3 regions of the Paenibacillus andongensis genome follow, and region 2 is predicted to be linked to each of the others. Evidence: riboswitches for the same ligand, from Rfam matches in the RefSeq annotation. Region 2 holds a riboswitch; each other region holds the start of a gene.
What was found. A riboswitch is a leader RNA that binds a small molecule or an ion and turns the genes downstream of it on or off. The one in region 2 is predicted to bind cyclic di-GMP.

Region 1 (5,949 bases), 2.5 Mb from region 2:
TCACTAAACGGAAAAGATTATACGCACGTCCCCGTCAACAAACGGAACTTCGGATTCGTGTTTCAAAGCTATGCTTTGTTTCCGCACTTATCCATTTATGATAATGTCGCTTTCGGTCTGCGTCTTCGGAAAGTAAGCGGGGCAGAGATCGATCGGCGGGTCCGGAACATTCTGGATATCGTAAGCTTGTCCGGCTTCGAAAAGCGGTTTCCGAAGGAGCTATCTGGCGGCCAAAGACAGCGGGTTGCTATTGCCAGAGCGCTTGTGATCGAGCCGGAACTGCTGCTATTTGACGAACCGCTAAGCAATTTGGACGCTAATTTGCGTATTAACATGCGGGTGGAGATCCGCCGCATCCAGCAGGAGCTTGGTATTACTACGGTCTATGTATCGCATGATCAGGAAGAGTGCTTCTCCATCTCCGATCAAGTTGCGATTATGAATAAAGGCATCATTGAACAGCTTGGTGCACCAGCGGCGATATTTAAATATCCAAAAACGGAGTTTGTGGCTCGGTTTATTGGATTTACGAATTTTATTACCTTCGATTCAAGGTTCGATGGAAATGAAGAGATTGCGTTGAAGGTGAAAGACTATATGTTCGCCGTTACGAAGCATGCCAGTAAAGGAGAACAGGTGGGCAAGCAAGGCGCTATTCGTCCGGATGATGTTGTGATTGGCATGCCTGATGAAATTGAGGCAGGAACGAATCGTTTGACAGGTCGTGTCAAAGTCAGTACTTTCCTTGGAAGAAGCTATCAATACGTTGTCGAGACGGAGCTGGGGAATTTCACAGTGAATAAAGAAATGGAACTTCCTTACCAGAATGGTCAAGAGGTCCGGCTTCTTTTTCCTAGCGAGAAATTAGTTCTAGTGGAGTAATGTACCTGGAGGCGAAGGCAGATGCGTGTAGATTTACTGATTGAAAATGTCCGAATTTATAATAGTTATTTTAAAACATTCATCCAAGGCAATGCGGCGATCTTGGATGGAAGGTTTCTATATATCGGAGGACGGGCTGCCGATAGCTTCGAAGCGGCTGAGCACTTGGACGGACAAGGACGTTATATGATTCCCGGCCTTATTGATATCCATTTGCATATCGAAAGCACGATGGTCACGCCGGAGACGTTCTCTTACGGACTCATTCGTAACGGTGTTACAACCATCGTTCCAGAACCTCATGAGATCGCCAACGTCTTCGGACTTGACGGGGTGAAGGAATTCATTAAAGCTAGCAAGCATTGTGTTGCTGACATGTTTTATGCCATCCCGAGCTCGGTTCCTGCCACTTCAATGGAAACGACCGGAGGCGCGATTGAAATCGAGGATTTGGACGAGCTGCTTCGTACAGAACGCATCATTTGTTTAGGCGAAATCATGAACTACGTAGATGTGATAACAGATCCTGATTGCAAAACGAACCACATCTTAAATCATATCCGCACTCATTATCCTCACCTCATTATTGAAGGACACGTGCCGAAATTATTGGATCTGGACTTGCATCGAATGATCTATAGCGGTGTAGATTCCGATCACACGCATCAATCGATCGAGGGGATGGAAGCTCGGATCGCTGCAGGGATGTTTATTGAAATTCAAGAAAAATCGATGACGCCTGAAGTGATGGCGTATTTGATGGAGCATGAGGTATCTGAGCACTTTTGCTTTGTTACCGATGATGTGATGGCTGATTCCTTTGAGCGTCGAGGGCACTTGAATCACCTTGTTCGCAAAGCGATAGGCATGGGCATGAAGCCTGAGCAGGCGATTTATGCCAGTACGCTTTCGCCAGCCAAAAGAATGCGGATGTATGATCGCGGCGTAATTGCGCCCGGTAAAATTGGTGATTTTCAACTGATCTCCGATCTGGAGCAGCTGACAATCGATCAAGTATACAAGCATGGCCGCAAGGTCTATGATGCTCGCGAGCCATACAAGCCAACTGTCCATGCACCAGCCTTTCCAGCACACTACTATCAAAGCGTTCATATGTCGCCTTTAACAGAAGCGGACTTCACCGTGAACACAGAAGCAGCGGATGGCCGGTATGCCTGCCGAACCATGATGGTGAAGGATGGCTCCACGTTTACAGAAGAGCATCAGGTCGATGTAGATGTTCGTCAAGGAAAGCTTAACTGGTCGGAGAGCGGCTATGGACTCATTGCTACGTTTGAACGCTACGGGAAAAACGGGAATCGCGCTTATGGTTTAATCGGCGGGGATACGATCAAGCGTGGAGCCATAGCAACGACGTATTCTCACGATAACCATAACATGCTTGTTGTGGGGCATAATCCAGTCGATATGATGATCGCTGCTAATGAGGTCATCAAGAATCAAGGGGGCTTCAGCGTAGTTGAGAATGGCGAGGTGATCGCTAATCTTGAGCTGCCTGTCGGCGGTATTTTAACGGAAGTCCCTTTGGAGCAAGTCGCCAAGGAAGTTGAGCAGCTGCGCAAGGCCATGGAATCGTTAGGCTACTGCCATTATAACCCGATTATGTCCATCAGCACGCATTCTTTACCCGTTAGTCCTGCGTTGAAAATAACGGATTACGGTTTAATTGATGTAAATGAAGGGAAAGTTGTGCCTTTAATCATACACAGCTGAGCTTTCGCCGATTCAAGGTGGAGGCTAATGGAACTCATGGAATAAGGGGCTGATCTAAAAAGTAGATAAATCTACTTGAGGAAAGCCTCTTTTTTTTGAGGTAAACCTGCATAATGGCAGGCTTTTCCATTTTTCAAACGGTTTTAGAAAAAATATCTGCACTTTCGCAGTAATTGTGGGCTGTTTTTATAATACTTTAGAACTATATATTGTGTTGTTATTTATAGTCCATTATAATCAAATGAGATAAATACAAATACATATAAGAATACCGTTAAAGGCAAACCCGCAGAAATCCGGGGACGCAAAACTAAAGGGGCTATAGGGCAATGCGCCACGCCAGCCAGTTGCTGTAAAAGAAAACCACATCTCTCTTAAGTTGATGTGGTTTTTTTGAACGGAGATCATAGGCAGCTATTCAACCTAAAGACTATTGCACAAAGAAATTCATCATTGGAGGTTGATGTTGCCATGTCGCTTCGCCGGAAAATCATCATCTACGTAGGGTTAACCACGCTTTGCATGCTTTCACTTCTATACGTGATTTCAGAGAGGGCTCTTCTGCGCAATTATGAGCAGATGGAGCTTGAAAGTTTGCGTGAAAACATGAAACAAAACCTTCTTTCTTATTTTGATGAGTATACAAATTTAGGTGCAATTGCGATTAATTATGCTGGTTGGGATGATACATACAACTTTATCGATAGGCCGACGATTCCTGCTAATAACGATCCTTATCTCACAGTCAATTATACCGATTCCTTGTTTATGTCAAGTCGTCTTAATATAACGCTTCTGATGAACAACGGAAAGCAAGTTTACTTCGGTAAAGCCTATGATTATGGCAATAACAGCCCACTCGGCTATCCAAGTACATTCATACATACCTTACAGACTGAATATGCTTCCTTCCTTGAACAGTCGGACGCTTCTTCCCGGAAGATGGGGTTATTGCTTGTTGATAAGCAACCGGTAATCGCAACTTCATACCCAATTCTAACGAGCAACAATGAAGGACCCATTCACGGAACCTTGGTTTTTGCGCGTTTCTTAGACTCGAATTACATTCAGTATATTTCTGAAAAAACGGACTTGCCTTTAAGTATATCTATTGTGGATCCATCTTTTACACCTCCTCTTCAAGCTACAACCATAATGGGTCCCAAAAACCGCGCGCTGCCGTTTTGGACCGAGTCTGATAAATCGACGATCACAAGCTTTTCGCTGCTAACAGACGTCAATAATAAACCCGCCGTTCTCTTGAAATTCGTGAAACCGAGAGAATTATATAAGGAAGCTCAAAGAAGTATCTTATTTTACTTGTTCTATTTTGGGCTTTCCGGACTGGTATTCTTTATCATTATTAGCTGCGTCCTTCAGCGGACGATATTTGCTAGATTGAACCGCACGATCTTTGGGATGAATGTGATCAAAACCAAACAAGATTTTTCGATTCGCATTCAGGAATCCGGCAAAGATGAGATTACCCAGCTCGAGAATTCGTTTAACCACATGATGATGTCGCTGGAGCAATCGCAGAACGAAATTCATTATCAAGCAAATCATGATAATTTGACCGGTCTCAACAATCGAAGAGCTTTTTTCGAGTATCTGGAGAAAATCATTTCACAAAACCATCAGCTTCCATTCCGCTTTGCCATAATCTTCATCGACTTGGATCGCTTTAAGCTGATCAACGATACGATGGGACATCATAGGGGAGACTTGCTGCTGATCGAGATTGCCGAGAGATTACGGCTTTGTATGAAGGAGGGCGAATTCCTTTGCCGCTTGGGGGGCGATGAGTTTTGCATCGTTTCCCATGACGTTCATGATTCCAAGCCAATTGAACACCTGGCAAAGGTCATCAAAGAGACGATTAATGTGCCTTACGATCTAGATGGCTATCGTGCCACGATTTCAGCCAGTATCGGAATTAGTCTGTATCCTGATCATGGAAAGGATTCGGAAAGCTTGTTGCATCATTCTGATATGGCTATGCTGGATGTCAAAGAATCCGGAAAAAATAATTACCGTTTGTATTCGGAATCGATTGAAGCGATTCGGACCAGAAGAATGCTTTTAGAGCAATACTTGAAGTGTGCGATTGACAACGACGAGCTTACGCTTCATTACCAACCAAAATTGGATTTGGCACGAAATAAAATGGTTGGGGTGGAAGCACTGCTTAGGTGGACGAACAGACAACTTGGACATGTATCTCCTTATGAATTTATTCCCATTGCTGAGTATTCCGGAATCATTAATGAGATAGGTGAATGGGTCATGCGATCAGCATGCAGGCAATTCAACGCATGGCGAAAGCAATCAGCGGACATGCCTCTTATCGTTGCTATTAATATTTCAGGCGCCCAACTGCTGCGGCCAAACTTTGTTGAACGAATTCGCGGGGTATTCGCAGAAGAAGAGGTTGATCCCTGCCATTTCGAGCTGGAAGTGACGGAAAGCTTTGCGATCGAAAACTTTGAAGAAGTGATCAACATATTGATCGAATTACGTAATCTAGGTTTTATGATTTCCATTGACGATTTTGGAGCAGGCTACTCTTCAATGAAATATGTATGTCAGCTTCCCATACAATGTATGAAAATTGATAAAACGTTGATCGATCAACTGGCAGATAACATTAGAAGCCAAGTTGTTGTATCGTCGTTGATCGAAATGGCTCATCGGCTGCAGCTATCCGTAGTGGCGGAGGGAGTTGAGCTGCCGGAGCAGCTTCGTATTCTCCAAACATACCGGTGCGATCAGATTCAAGGATTTCTCATCAGTAAACCGGTGCCGGCTAGCAGGATTATTGAGATGTTGAATGGCTCTGATTTGCTTCAGGTACCCGAAACAAAATTACATTAGATCAATTGAATAAGCTGAGTCAGGGATGCTGAGCAGAACCTGGCTTGGCTTTTTTTCGTTCATGGATAACCATCGATCGCATAGGATCTGAGGCCCAGCCTGTCAGTCTAAATGGAGTTTAATATGTCGAATCATGACCCCAATGACGCGACCATAACAAGCTAAATGATCTAAATGACATGTAGAATATGTTGATATTAAAATGTATAATTCAAATAGCAAGTCAATCCAGTCCTACATTTAAATCATGAGGAGGTTTACAATGAGAAAAAACGGTCTATTTGCCTTGTTTGTATGCTTTTCAATTGTCATGTCACTCTTAGGAACACCTCTGTCTTCATCCGCTGCAGCTAATGAATTTGAATCGGATGATGAAACAACGCTTTCTCAAAGCGGTTCGCTGCAATCGGACGCTAACTACGTAAAGGCTGCTGTTAAAGCCAAAAAGCTTTACGTGAT
Region 2 (5,949 bases):
TTTTATCTCCGCTTTGCCATCCGCTTTTACTTACGTATTCTCCACCCTTAGGAATAGGCAGGGTTGCATTAAGATTGTTGGTAACTGGCTCAGTTCCATTGAATGCTCTAGCCGTATTAGTAACCATGCTGTTAATCAGTTGACCTTGCAGACTCGTTTTAAAAACGATGTAATAAGGTTCTGAAATGGCTTGTTGAAAAAGAAGAACTAGCTTGTTTTGGCTATCCACTGTGTATTTATATTTCGAGAGGTCTATTTCATCTGCTGGAGTTGGGGCTAGAGGGACACCATTTTGCGGAATGTTCATCTTATATACTTTTAACGAATCCTTGGTAAACTTTTGATTGGATTCTAACGTATCTTGAACACTAGCATTTGTAAGAGTTTTTCCGTTATAGTTGACTCCCACTGTCCATGTGACTTCTTTGGTAATAGCGTTGTAAGCACCGTATTTAAGCCCATTGTTCTTCACTTCATCTCTTGGGATAAATGTTGCTGTTGCCGTTTGCGACTTTACTGCCTCAGCGCTATCGACCCAATCCACCTTAGCTGAATTAATGAAATTAGCATTACCTGGTGGGCTGATCAAATCTACATTAAAGAATGTTGTGTAAGTAATCGAAATAGGTTCTGAGATCGTATTCTTGAATTTCACTGTGAACCCTTCATCTTCGACACTATTGAGAATATAATCCGTCGACGGTAAGACCGCGTTTCCTTTTTTAATAACTATCGAACTGGGTATAACACGCAATCCTTTATTTGAAAAAGTATCGGTCACAATCATATTCTTCATTATCTGACTGTCTCTGTTCATGATAATAAGCCAAGATACGGTTTTGGCCGTGTAATCTGCGGTTCCAGGATACTTGTAAACAGCCCCCTGTTCAATAGGCCGTGATGCGGAATCACTTTCTCCGCTGCCGGACGTAACGCTATTCGTTATGATCGCATTTTTCAAAACCGGATTACTTGCCTTGGTCTGATAATTAATTTTAAATGCCGAAGAAACACTATGATTAAATTGCAGTTTAAATCCTTTCTTGCCAGCAGCTGCTTCCGTTGTCACGGTATACTCCCCACTCGGCAATTCACTTCCCAGTGTCTCATTACCACTTGAATTAAACGTTACGGGATAAATATGAAGGGATCCTGCAACTATTTCTTGTGTATCATTGAATAAATCTTTTAGGAATGCTGCTGACTGGGCAATTGTCCTCTCATTATAATTATATTTGATTCCCCAATTAATAATCTGCGTAATGGGACTATAGCTTTCGGCTATTTTATCTAAAGAGCTGCCACGCGTTACATGGACTGTCGCAGAGGCCTGAACAGGGTTTTTATTACTTCCCCCGAACGTTGCCGTATTCACAAAGGTTGCTTTGTCAAAATCGGTTATTGGCGTCGTATATTGAATGCGATAAGCCATATGAATAGGAGATTCCGTGAATCGAACAGAAAGATTGGCTCCTGTTATATTTACTATATATTTACTGCCATCCACCAACGCCCCTTGTACGACACTTCCATCTAATTTGACCCCTAACTCATAGACGGCTACCGTAACAGGAACAGATAGACCTGCTGGGATTGGGTCCGTCATCTCTGCGTTCTCAACAGAATCCAGCGTCTTATTCACATCGACGGTCCAATGAATATCTTTCGGGTTAAATCCAGAGGGTACGCCTCTTTTTTCGATTGTGGAAGTGACCGAAGGTCTAAGATGAAGAGTGAAAATCTGATCACCAGATTGAATCGGAATTGTAATCGTTACCGTTGTGCTTTCCGTAAGTTTACTTATATCTAACTGTGTTCGGAAAGTGAGCGTACCATGTATATTGTCATGGCTTTCGATGTAGTTGTTAAAGGTGATCAGCACTTGATGACTAGCTTGATCAACATGGAAAGTCCCTAACTGATTCTGCCCCATGACCAAACCACCGCTGATATTGTTGAAAAGCAAAAATTGCTGCGGCAGAGTGAATGTAAACGTATCACCACTATGGTACCCATGACCGTTTGGCAGCGACCATGTATAGTCTAGCTGCACTGTGGAGTTTGGCTCATAAACATTGCCGGTCACGACTTGACCTGCGCTGTCATATACAGCCATCGTCACGCTGTCAAGAATATTGTTTGAAATCGTGTTCGCACTGGCCTTAGTAATAAAGCCAATCCCGTAAATACTCTGCATAAAAATTAATAAAGTAATCAGCAGTGCACTCGTTTTTTTCTTCAACATCATTTCATACCTCCATTCATGGATCAATGTTTATAGAGATTATTTATGTGTGCTACCTCCTATGACTTTGAAACAAAATGTATCATTATCAATGATATATGATACAAGATGTATTGTAAATATTGGAATTTATTGTTTTTCACATGGGAAGCACAAAAAAACCTGTACTCCGTTGAGTACAGGTTTCATCATTTCTTCTAATATATTTTGGAAATTTGATAATTATGATCGTTTTTTATAATATCTATTGTTTCACCAGCTTGTATATGTATAGCGTCATACGTGGTGTCGATCGTCACCCATTCCTTACTTTCCTTTAGGAAAACTTGATTCCACGCATGATAAGTATTTGGCGCATGGCTTTCATATCCCATAACCAGACGTGTTGGAATTCCCTCGCTTCTTGCCATTGCCGCAAAAGTAGCTGCAAAGTCATAACAAATTCCGCCCGACGCTTCGTAGGCCGTATCCAGATTAGGCACGTAACTATCTGCTACAGTTTGGGCCTTCTCATAATCATACTGAAAATGTGTCGTGATATATCCATAAATGGCCCTTATTTTGTCGATATCTTTGTCTTTATCTCCAACTAATTGCTTAGCTTCAACGACCGCCTTCGATTCATCGTTCCAATCGATCAACGGAATGGACTGCAGAAATACGGCATTCTCGTCTTCCATTTCTAAATCTATTTGTTCTTGCGCAACAACTTTATATTTATTAGCTCCTATGGACTCGCCAATCAGCACTTTATACGGTCCGTTTCCCAGCTGCAAAGGGTACTGATCCCCTTCTTCGAAGGTGTAGTCATATTTGATATTTTCTCTCATTATTCGAACGAGAACTTTGGTGTTTTTATCTTTTGAATAATGAACCGATATAATTCCTTTATTCAGAGCCTCTTTATCTATCATGGATGGATTGGAAGCTGCAAATATCCCTTGCGGAGCGAAAGTAAACAGAAATACTGCTAGGATCACTGGTATAAATGGTTTCTTAAGCACAAAAAATCCCCTTTCGGTAACTGGCTGCCAACTTAGTTCGGCTAAGGAAGGCCCTTTAGTTTTGCGTCTCTAGTTTTCGCTAGATTTGCCTTTATCGGAGGAACGCACCGAATCCCTATAATCACTATAGTGATAGTGCAATCTTAACATAGGCTTGTCTCTCTGAATAGACAAAATATTACATTTTATTCCTTAGACTGCACCATAATTCCCTTAATCGCAATACGGTGAGTCGGATTTTCCATAGGATGGCAAGTTATTAGCGTAATCTCCCGATCTTTGCCGTTGCCCTTCAGCACCCAGACATCCTCTGGGAGGACATACAGTTTGTCCACTACCTTGTAGATATACGTTTTACTCCCTGTATTCACTTCTATGAAATCCCCTTCGGTGACTTCATCTAATCGATTAAAATTTTTCCCGTAGGTCAGGTTTCGATGACCAGCAATCGCATAATTACCAACAGCTCCTGCTTTGCCCGTTTTGGCGATACTGGCAACGGAAATCTTCAAATTATTCACGGTTGCATCTGTCAGAATAGGGAGCTTCAAATCAATTTTATCAATAGTGAGGACACCCTCTATATTCTTCTGCGGCAAAGTTAATGGCTTCGGTGTCATTTTCATTTCCGCGGCCAAGGGGCTTGGCTGGCTAGTTGGCTGGCCGCTTGACGGCAGAGCTTCCACATCGGGACTGGAAGAAGGCACGACCAACACCGTATCTGTCTCCTCCTCGATGTCAGAAGCTGTCTGATCCATGTTCTGCAGATTTTCCTGCCATTGTTTCAAAATTTTGTTCTGCTGATAGCTCTCATAACGATCGTTTAGCGTTGGATAAAGAAAAAGGATAATCCCAAGAACGATAACTAACAGTGATAGCTTTTTTCTAATCACCAGCGGTACCACCTTTCTCTTGGATCTCATACAACCACAATCATTCCGAAAAAGTTTCCGTTAAGAATATGCCTATTTCTATTCTAGATATTTGAGTAAATTCCTTTCTTATCTTTCCAGCAGGTGTTACAGCAAATAATGATTCGGTAACATAGAATTTTGTCGTTTTTGCAAGAAATTGTTCAGAATTTGTTCAGTCTTATTTGGTGTAATAAAAAGAATTCTTTTTTTGGCATAGTTCGTTTTATAGTCATTAACTGGTAAAAGTTTATCATTTTTCCGAGGAGGTGAAGGACAAATAGAGCAATCTCCACGACTACACAGGCATTTCTTACTCTGATTACAGGATTGTTCGTCCTCATACATAGATTAACGCAGAAACAATAGCACTTATTTCTTATGCCAGGAAGAAGAATCAGGATTTACAGTTGTTTAAGAGACATGCAGTTGGAATATTTTGAAAATAAAATACATTGCCAGCTCATGTTATCTGATTATGGGGGAGCAATGTATGGAACATTTATTGGGTTTGAAAAGAAGCAGAACCCTCTTGCATTTGCCTAAAAGAGTGCTGTTCTTGCTTATGGCTTTATCATTGGCGGTATTACCTTATTACAATTTTGTTGCGTCTGCCGCTATTTCTTTGTCTTTGGAAAAAACAGTAGATAAAACATCAGCAGTACCTGGGGAAACGATCACGTATACGATCAAGTATGCGAATCCGAGTACGACGGAAGATGCCGTGAATATGGTCATCACTGACGTTTTGCCAAATACATTGGACTACGTAGGCGTCGACACCTCGGCTGATGTCGATCATGTCGATTTAAGTACTCCTGGTACAGTTAAATTCGTCATGGATAACCCGCTACCTGCTGGTACAACGGGCGTGCTTAAGCTGAAGACCAAATTCAAGTCAGGGGTAACTCAGCAAGGAGACACCGCGCAGAATACCGCAACAGCTAAAGCTGATAATAGCGGCTCGGTTTCGTCAACTGCACAAGTAGTTACGGCAACTCTGAATCCTGATAACTGGTCGATATCTAAAACCAAAATCCTCCCTACGGTTGATCCTGTTTTGAACAGTGATGTCACCTATCAGGTTAAGCTAAAAGGGAACAGCGCACTTGGTGGCGCAAATATTCAAAACGTTGGAATTTACGACACTCTGCCTGTCGGCTCTACATTTGTTTCAGCCACTGGCGGCGGGGTTTATAGTTCCGTGTACGGCAATGTCTACTGGAGTCTTCCTACATTAAATGCTGGACAGGAAGTCACCTATAATGTCGTGTTAAACTTTCCGAGTCCTACGTTTCAAGTAGGCAATTCGGTAACGAATTCCGTTTACGCTGCAGGTACCAGCCTGAGTGGGGCTGCTCTTACTACAAATACAGCATCCGCTACCCACCTACTTTCAGCTCCAACGCCAGGCGTTTACGGTATCAACAAAGACTCCCGCCAGACTAATGATGAGTATGCTGTCGGTCAGACCGTAGATTACAAAATCAATGGCTTTGGGAATAGCGGCAATGTCCCTTTGAATAGCTTTATTGTCGAGGACAATATACCGAAAGAAATTAATTTAACCCAGATTTCAACAGGTACCTACGCGAATAACACGGATGTCAAAGTCACCTTAGACTACCAGAAAAATGGCGTCGGCGTCTGGATTCCGTGGACTGGTGGCGCGGGTCTCGACACAAGCATCAACCAAACTTTAGATGTATCTTCCTTAGGCCTTATAGGCTCAGATTATGTATCTAAGGTCCGCTGGACCTACGGAACAACGTCAGATGGAACGGTACCA
Region 3 (5,949 bases), 3.1 Mb from region 2:
AGTCGAGCACCTGCGCGGCAATCTCTTCCTCGCGCATCGTCGCGGAGATAGCGATGATTTCGCCTTGGCGCGTCGCGTCCTTCGGCAGCGCCTGAAACACCCCGGCCCGCGCCGTCGCCATCTGCGGCCGGTACTGCTTACAGAGGATGGTGGCCATCATCTTCTCGGAAAAAGCCGGCCGGCTGGCCAGCAGCAGCCTGGACGGCGGCGGCTCCACGTCGAGCTGCGTCGTGTCGGCCGTCAGCCCCGTCGGCAGGTGAGTCGCTATCGCGCCTGCCAAGTCGCGGCCCGTCGCTGTCGCGCCGAACAGGACGATCTCGGGCTTCGCTTCCTCGATCAGCTTCAAGCAGACTCGGCTGTATGGCCGAGTCCTGTACGTGCGAAGCTCGGGTGCTTCGCATAAGTACACCTTGTCCGCGCCGTAATGCACGGCTTCATCGGCGAGGTGAGCAACATCCTCGCCGATGACGAGCGCCATGAGCGGCGCGTCAAGCTTCGCGGCCAGCTTTTTGCCTTCGCCTAGCAGCTGCCAGGAAACCTTCTTCGCAGCTCCATCTCGCTGCTCCACAACGATCAATACCCCCCGATAAGCCGACCAATCGGGCATCGACACTTCAGGCTGGTCTAGTGATTGTTCATTTGACATCGTGACTTCCTCCATTCCCGTACCGGTGATTCTGAGTTTAGGTCGTGCACATGCTTTATTGTCACGAAGACCAGTCCAACAAAGTCTGCATCTCCTTCGTCATGAGCTGATCAGCTAGCTGAGCAGCCGCTGCCTCTGGCGAATCAAACGCGATCATATGCGTTTTAACCGCTCTTACCTCCGGCACCCATGTTTTGGCAACGATCGTGGGTGAGCCTTTTAGCCCGATTTTCGCTTTTTCAAGATCCGGGAAATCAGCTGTCGTCCAAACCGTCGGCTTATAACGCGCAGCCCGAATCATGCCAGGCAGCGATGCTCGTCTCACCTTATTCAGTTCCTTCAGCGCCGTGATCAGCACCGGCATGCTTGTCTCAACGACTTCAATGCCATCTTCCAATAGCCGATGAACACGAACTTTCCGCCGCTTTTCATCCACACTGGCAACTTTGTTTACATAAGTAAGCTGTTCCAAATCCAATCGGCATGCGACGCCAGGCCCAACCTGCCCCGTGTCGCCGTCCAGCGTTTGTTTGCCGCAAAAAACGATGTCCACCGGTCCCCACGTTTCGGCAATTTTACGGATGGTTCGGGCAACAACGTACGATGTCGCCAGCGTGTCCGCACCTGCGAAGCCGCGGTCCGTCACTAATACAGCATCGTCAGCGCCAAGGGAGATGCACTCCTTTAACCCTTTCTCCGCAGGTGGCGGCCCCATTGTTACCACTGTAATCCTCGCACCTTGTTCATCTTTAATACGGAGCGCCTCTTCCAGCCCATGCATATCATAGAAGTTCACGATACTTGGGACACCTTGGCGAATTAACGTATTATTTTTCGGGTCAATGCGAATTTCTCTAGAGTCAGGTACCTGCTTGATACAAACGACAATATGCAGCATCTCTGCACCCTCCTATTTCTTAGGAACTTGCTTGCACATTCGACAGCTAACGGATCTGGGCTTGTCAGCATTGTGAATTTCGTCACTTAAAATGACGAATCGAAATCGCTTTCAAAGCACTTGTATAAAGTTAATAATCTACAACAATATATGCGAAAAGCTTCCTAACATGACTCTTACTTTCGTCCAAGGCTCGAATGAAATCTTACCGATCTTGATCGGAACACAAAAAAAAGGATCTGAGCCGCGAGTCGCGACTAAGATCCTTTTTTCCAATTTCAATTTCCAAAAATAACGAATTCTAGTTCCACTAAAGTAGCGGGCCCGACATTATTAATCTTCTTCCGCTTCTTCTACCTCATACGTACATAAGAAACGCTCTACACCGGGATATTTCTCCCCTAAGCTTCGAATAACGAATCCAATATTTCTATAGAACTGGACACTTTCTTCATCGGTTTCAGCCACGATTCGAATGGGACTCATATCTTCAATAATTTCAAGGATAATCCCTCGCCCAAAGCCTACCCCTCTGCTCTCCGGTTCAACGGCAAGATGAGTGATCGTCATCTCCTGATTATTACTAAGTTCAAAGCCGATGATGCCCACCATGATACCTTCGGATTCATACCCAAATAACCACAGATTAGCATCATTTTCATAACGCTCAAGAACAGGCTGCAGCGCCTCTGGATCGGGAAAAACACTGTAACTAAGCAGTTCTTGTATTTCGTTTTCGTTTAGTCGAGATTTCACATTCACTAACATCTTCATTCACTACTTTCATTAATCATTATCTACACATAATCTAACAACTTAAGCAAGCTGTCAATATTCGCTATAGGGGTAATCCCCTTCTCCTCCATCAAGTGCCCGTTAGGCCCATAGCTGATAAAGGGGATCCCAGCATCTATGGATGCTCTGCCATCTATCCACGAATCTCCGATGGATATCCATTCGCTCTCAAGAATTTGTGGAAAATGCTGCTTTGCAGCTAAGTATCCGGAAGGCGATGGTTTCATGTCTTCCATCTGCTCTCTTCCGATAACCAAATCAAAGTATGGACGAATTCCAGTCGTTTCCAGCGCATGAACCGCTGCCTTATAAGAATTGTTTGTCACAATAACCAGGACATAACCCTTCATTAAAACATTCAAAAGCTCAGAAACATCGGACTCCAGTCCTGCGCCCTCCATGCCGATTAGTTCGTGCTCAACGACCATTTTCATCACTTCGGTATAGGACTCTTCAGGCATCCCCTTCGCTTTCACATACGCAATCATGGTTGATGTTGTATGTTCTTGAAACGGAAAGCTAACCGGCAATAGATCATGTTCAATAAGGTAGTCCGCCACTTGCTTTTTCATCATTTGGAAATTAATTCTAGACCTCAGCAGTGTATTATCCATGTCAAAAATAATGCCTCGAACTTGGCTTGATTTCATCATTGAACCTCACCTATCCATCTCTAGAACTACAGAAAATTTGAGAAATTAGTATTATAAATTATTTTTAGTAGAATTCGACATGATTCGCTAATTACCGCTATAGACACGTCATTTTTAACTAATTATAATGAGTCGTATTAACTGGTATATAGGCTTAATACATCATTAACTAGTGCCTTTTGAACTACATATATAGAATCGTCAAAAGCAAACCATTGGAAACAATGCGACGCAAAGCCATGACCTAAGGCATCCCTAATTGGGATGCTATGGACGACAGGTTACCGAGTCAAGGAGTTCATCCTTTCATTCGGGATGGACTTTTTTATTTATACGAAATGAGGTCGATTCATGCATCATATGCTAATAGATAATTTTCCTATTTACCTCATGCTGCTAACGTTCATTATTTCAATAACTGCTATTTACTTATCTTTTACTAACAAAACTGCACTCCAAGCTTCTATTTTAGAGTCTGCTATCGATTGTATCATGATGTTTAATACAAGTGGGAGAATCATTGCATTTAATCCTGCGGCAGAAGCCATCTTTGGTTACGAACGAGAAGAAGCGCTAGGGCTTACGTTAATCGATTTTCTTTTTGAAAAAGATGGCCAGGAGACCACCTTCTTAAATCTGCTATTCACGGCGAAAGACGAAACGATGATCGGTAAGCGAATCGAATTAAAAGCATATCGATCGGACGGCAGTGTATTTCCGGCGGAAATAACGATTACGTACACTCCGTATAAAGGAAAGGATATCTATACAGCTTATCTACGTGATCTGACTGAAAAAAAGAAGTCCGAGGAAATGATACATCAGCTAGCCTACTTTGATTTGCTGACAGGCTTGCCGAATCGCAACCAATTCAACCAGCTTTTCCAAGATGCGTTAAGCAATGCCAAAAAACATAATCAGAGCTTAGCTCTACTCTTCCTTGATGTAAATCGGTTTAAACTCATCAATGACACCTTAGGCCATCACTTAGGAGATCTAGTTTTGCAAAAGTTCTCCCTACTTCTCTCGGAAAACTTAATTTCACAAAGCATTGTCTCTAGACTCAGCGGCGATGAATTTGTGATTCTGTACCCATTCGGAAATAGGATGTCAGCAGCAGTGCAAGCGGAGAAAATCATTCAGCAATTGGAAGCACCTTTCCAAATAGACGGACGCAATGTTTTTGTTTCAACCAGTATTGGTATCTCATTGTATCCGATCGATGGAGAAGATCCGGAGGTTTTACTGAAAAATGCCGATCAAGCGATGTATCTGGCCAAAGAACGTGGAGGAAACCATTATCAGTTTTATGAACAGGAAATGAGTGTCATTTTTTCGAGGAGAAGTACATGTGAACAATCCCTCCGAACGGCCATCGAACATAATGAGCTCTATCTGATGTACCAGCCCAAATTCCATCTTCCTACCGGAAAAATAATCGGGGTAGAAGCTTTACTACGGTGGGAAAGCCATGAGTTAGGAAGCGTCTCGCCGAAGGAATTTGTTCCAATTGCTGAGGAATCCGGACAAATTATTGCCATAGGGAAATGGGTTTTACAAACAGCCTGCTTACAAATGAAAAAATGGCAAGCTGCGGGGATGGAGCCTGTTCCTATTGCAGTCAATGTCTCTACTGTCCAGTTTCATCAAGAAGATTTGGTGACAATGATTCTCGATATTCTGCATCAAAATGAGCTAGAAACACAGTACTTAGAAATTGAAATTACCGAAAGCGTATCAATGCATAATAGCCTCAGCATCATGGAAAAGCTTTATGCTTTAAAGCGCGAGGGGGTTAAAATCACTGTCAATGATTTTGGAGTTGGTTATTCTTCATTAAGTTATTTACATAAATCTCCTGTCGATACGTTGAAAATTGATAAATCGATTGTACAAGACATTTCCACCGCCACATCCTCATCTTCTATCATTGAAGCTATTATGGCCATGTCACATCGTTTAAACTTGAGTGTCCTTGCGGTAGGTGTAGAAACTAATGAACAGCTCTCTTTTCTAGAGAAATGTGGCTGTCAAAATATCCAAGGATATTTATTCTCAGTTCCACTTACTGCCCAGCTATTTGAAACGAGTTTTGTTATCCATGATGCAAATGCTGGTGCTTTATGAATAAAGCCAGAAGACGTAGACTACTTCGCCTTCTGGCTTTTCAGATTGGACACTGAACGAATAGCAAACGGCATGGCTAATGAAAGTAAGCTTGCCACAAGTCCAAACACGAACATACCATGAATACCCGTATAAAAGATGATGGATTTAGTAAGGATTGCCCCCATAATCGTTACGCTGACCGCTGTCCCAATATTCCGTGCAAAGAGTTGCAGTGAAGTGGAAATCCCCTTCTGGTGCGCTTCTACAAGCTGCTGTGAACCGATTGTAGTAATGGTGAAGATCAAACCATAGGCAAGACCAAGCATTGTTAGTGCGCTAAACGTGTACCAAAAAGGAGTACCCTCGTGAATGAAATAAAATAAGGCGGCTGTAATGACGAGTATCATATTACCTATGACTAAAAGCCGTTTATAGCCATATCGAAGCACCCATTTTCCACCTGGTACAGCAACAGCCATCCACCCCATGGATGTACTCAGAAGTGCAATACCGCTGACAAACAACGAGTAGCCTTGATTTTGCAAGAAGAGAGGTATGAAGCTGGAAGCCCCAAAGAGAGCCGCGCAGCTGAGAAATGAGCTTGCAATCATAATGGCCACCGGGCGATTGCGCAGCAGATTTAAGGGAACGAACGGCGCAGGATGCTTCCTTTCATATAAAAAGAAAGCAATCATACATAGGCCTCCTAGCGCGCCATACATGTAACTATAATGCTCAACTGCTGTAGTAAGCAGCAAAAAGGATATACCACAAGCAAACAAAATTGCTCCGCCATAATCGACCACTGCTTTCTTTGGTTGATACACTTCCTTATACGGCTGTAAGGT

Region 1: another riboswitch for cyclic di-GMP. It lies ahead of NYR53_RS12190 (sensor domain-containing diguanylate cyclase); the one in region 2 lies ahead of NYR53_RS01140 (transglutaminase-like domain-containing protein).
Region 3: another riboswitch for cyclic di-GMP. It lies ahead of NYR53_RS21760 (putative bifunctional diguanylate cyclase/phosphodiesterase); the one in region 2 lies ahead of NYR53_RS01140 (transglutaminase-like domain-containing protein).

What each region holds. Positions count from the first base shown of each region.
Region 1 is NZ_CP104467.1:2,774,627-2,780,575, forward strand. Features, by position in the region: gene NYR53_RS12180 (ABC transporter ATP-binding protein) at 1-882, shown strand, start outside; gene NYR53_RS12185 (adenine deaminase) at 904-2,616, shown strand; cyclic di-GMP riboswitch class I at 2,886-2,971, shown strand; gene NYR53_RS12190 (sensor domain-containing diguanylate cyclase) at 3,070-5,490, shown strand; gene NYR53_RS12195 (GxGYxYP domain-containing protein) at 5,753-5,949, shown strand, end outside.
Region 2 is NZ_CP104467.1:251,148-257,096, reverse strand. Features, by position in the region: gene NYR53_RS01145 (collagen binding domain-containing protein) at 1-2,248, opposite strand, end outside; gene NYR53_RS01140 (transglutaminase-like domain-containing protein) at 2,443-3,249, opposite strand; cyclic di-GMP riboswitch class I at 3,262-3,349, opposite strand; gene NYR53_RS01135 (class D sortase) at 3,435-4,142, opposite strand; gene NYR53_RS01130 (SdrD B-like domain-containing protein) at 4,654-5,949, shown strand, end outside.
Region 3 is NZ_CP104467.1:4,743,548-4,749,496, forward strand. Features, by position in the region: gene NYR53_RS21740 (electron transfer flavoprotein subunit alpha/FixB family protein) at 1-646, opposite strand, end outside; gene NYR53_RS21745 (electron transfer flavoprotein subunit beta/FixA family protein) at 708-1,544, opposite strand; gene NYR53_RS21750 (GNAT family N-acetyltransferase) at 1,878-2,318, opposite strand; gene NYR53_RS21755 (HAD family hydrolase) at 2,342-2,992, opposite strand; cyclic di-GMP riboswitch class I at 3,189-3,281, shown strand; gene NYR53_RS21760 (putative bifunctional diguanylate cyclase/phosphodiesterase) at 3,344-5,119, shown strand; gene NYR53_RS21765 (MFS transporter) at 5,140-5,949, opposite strand, start outside.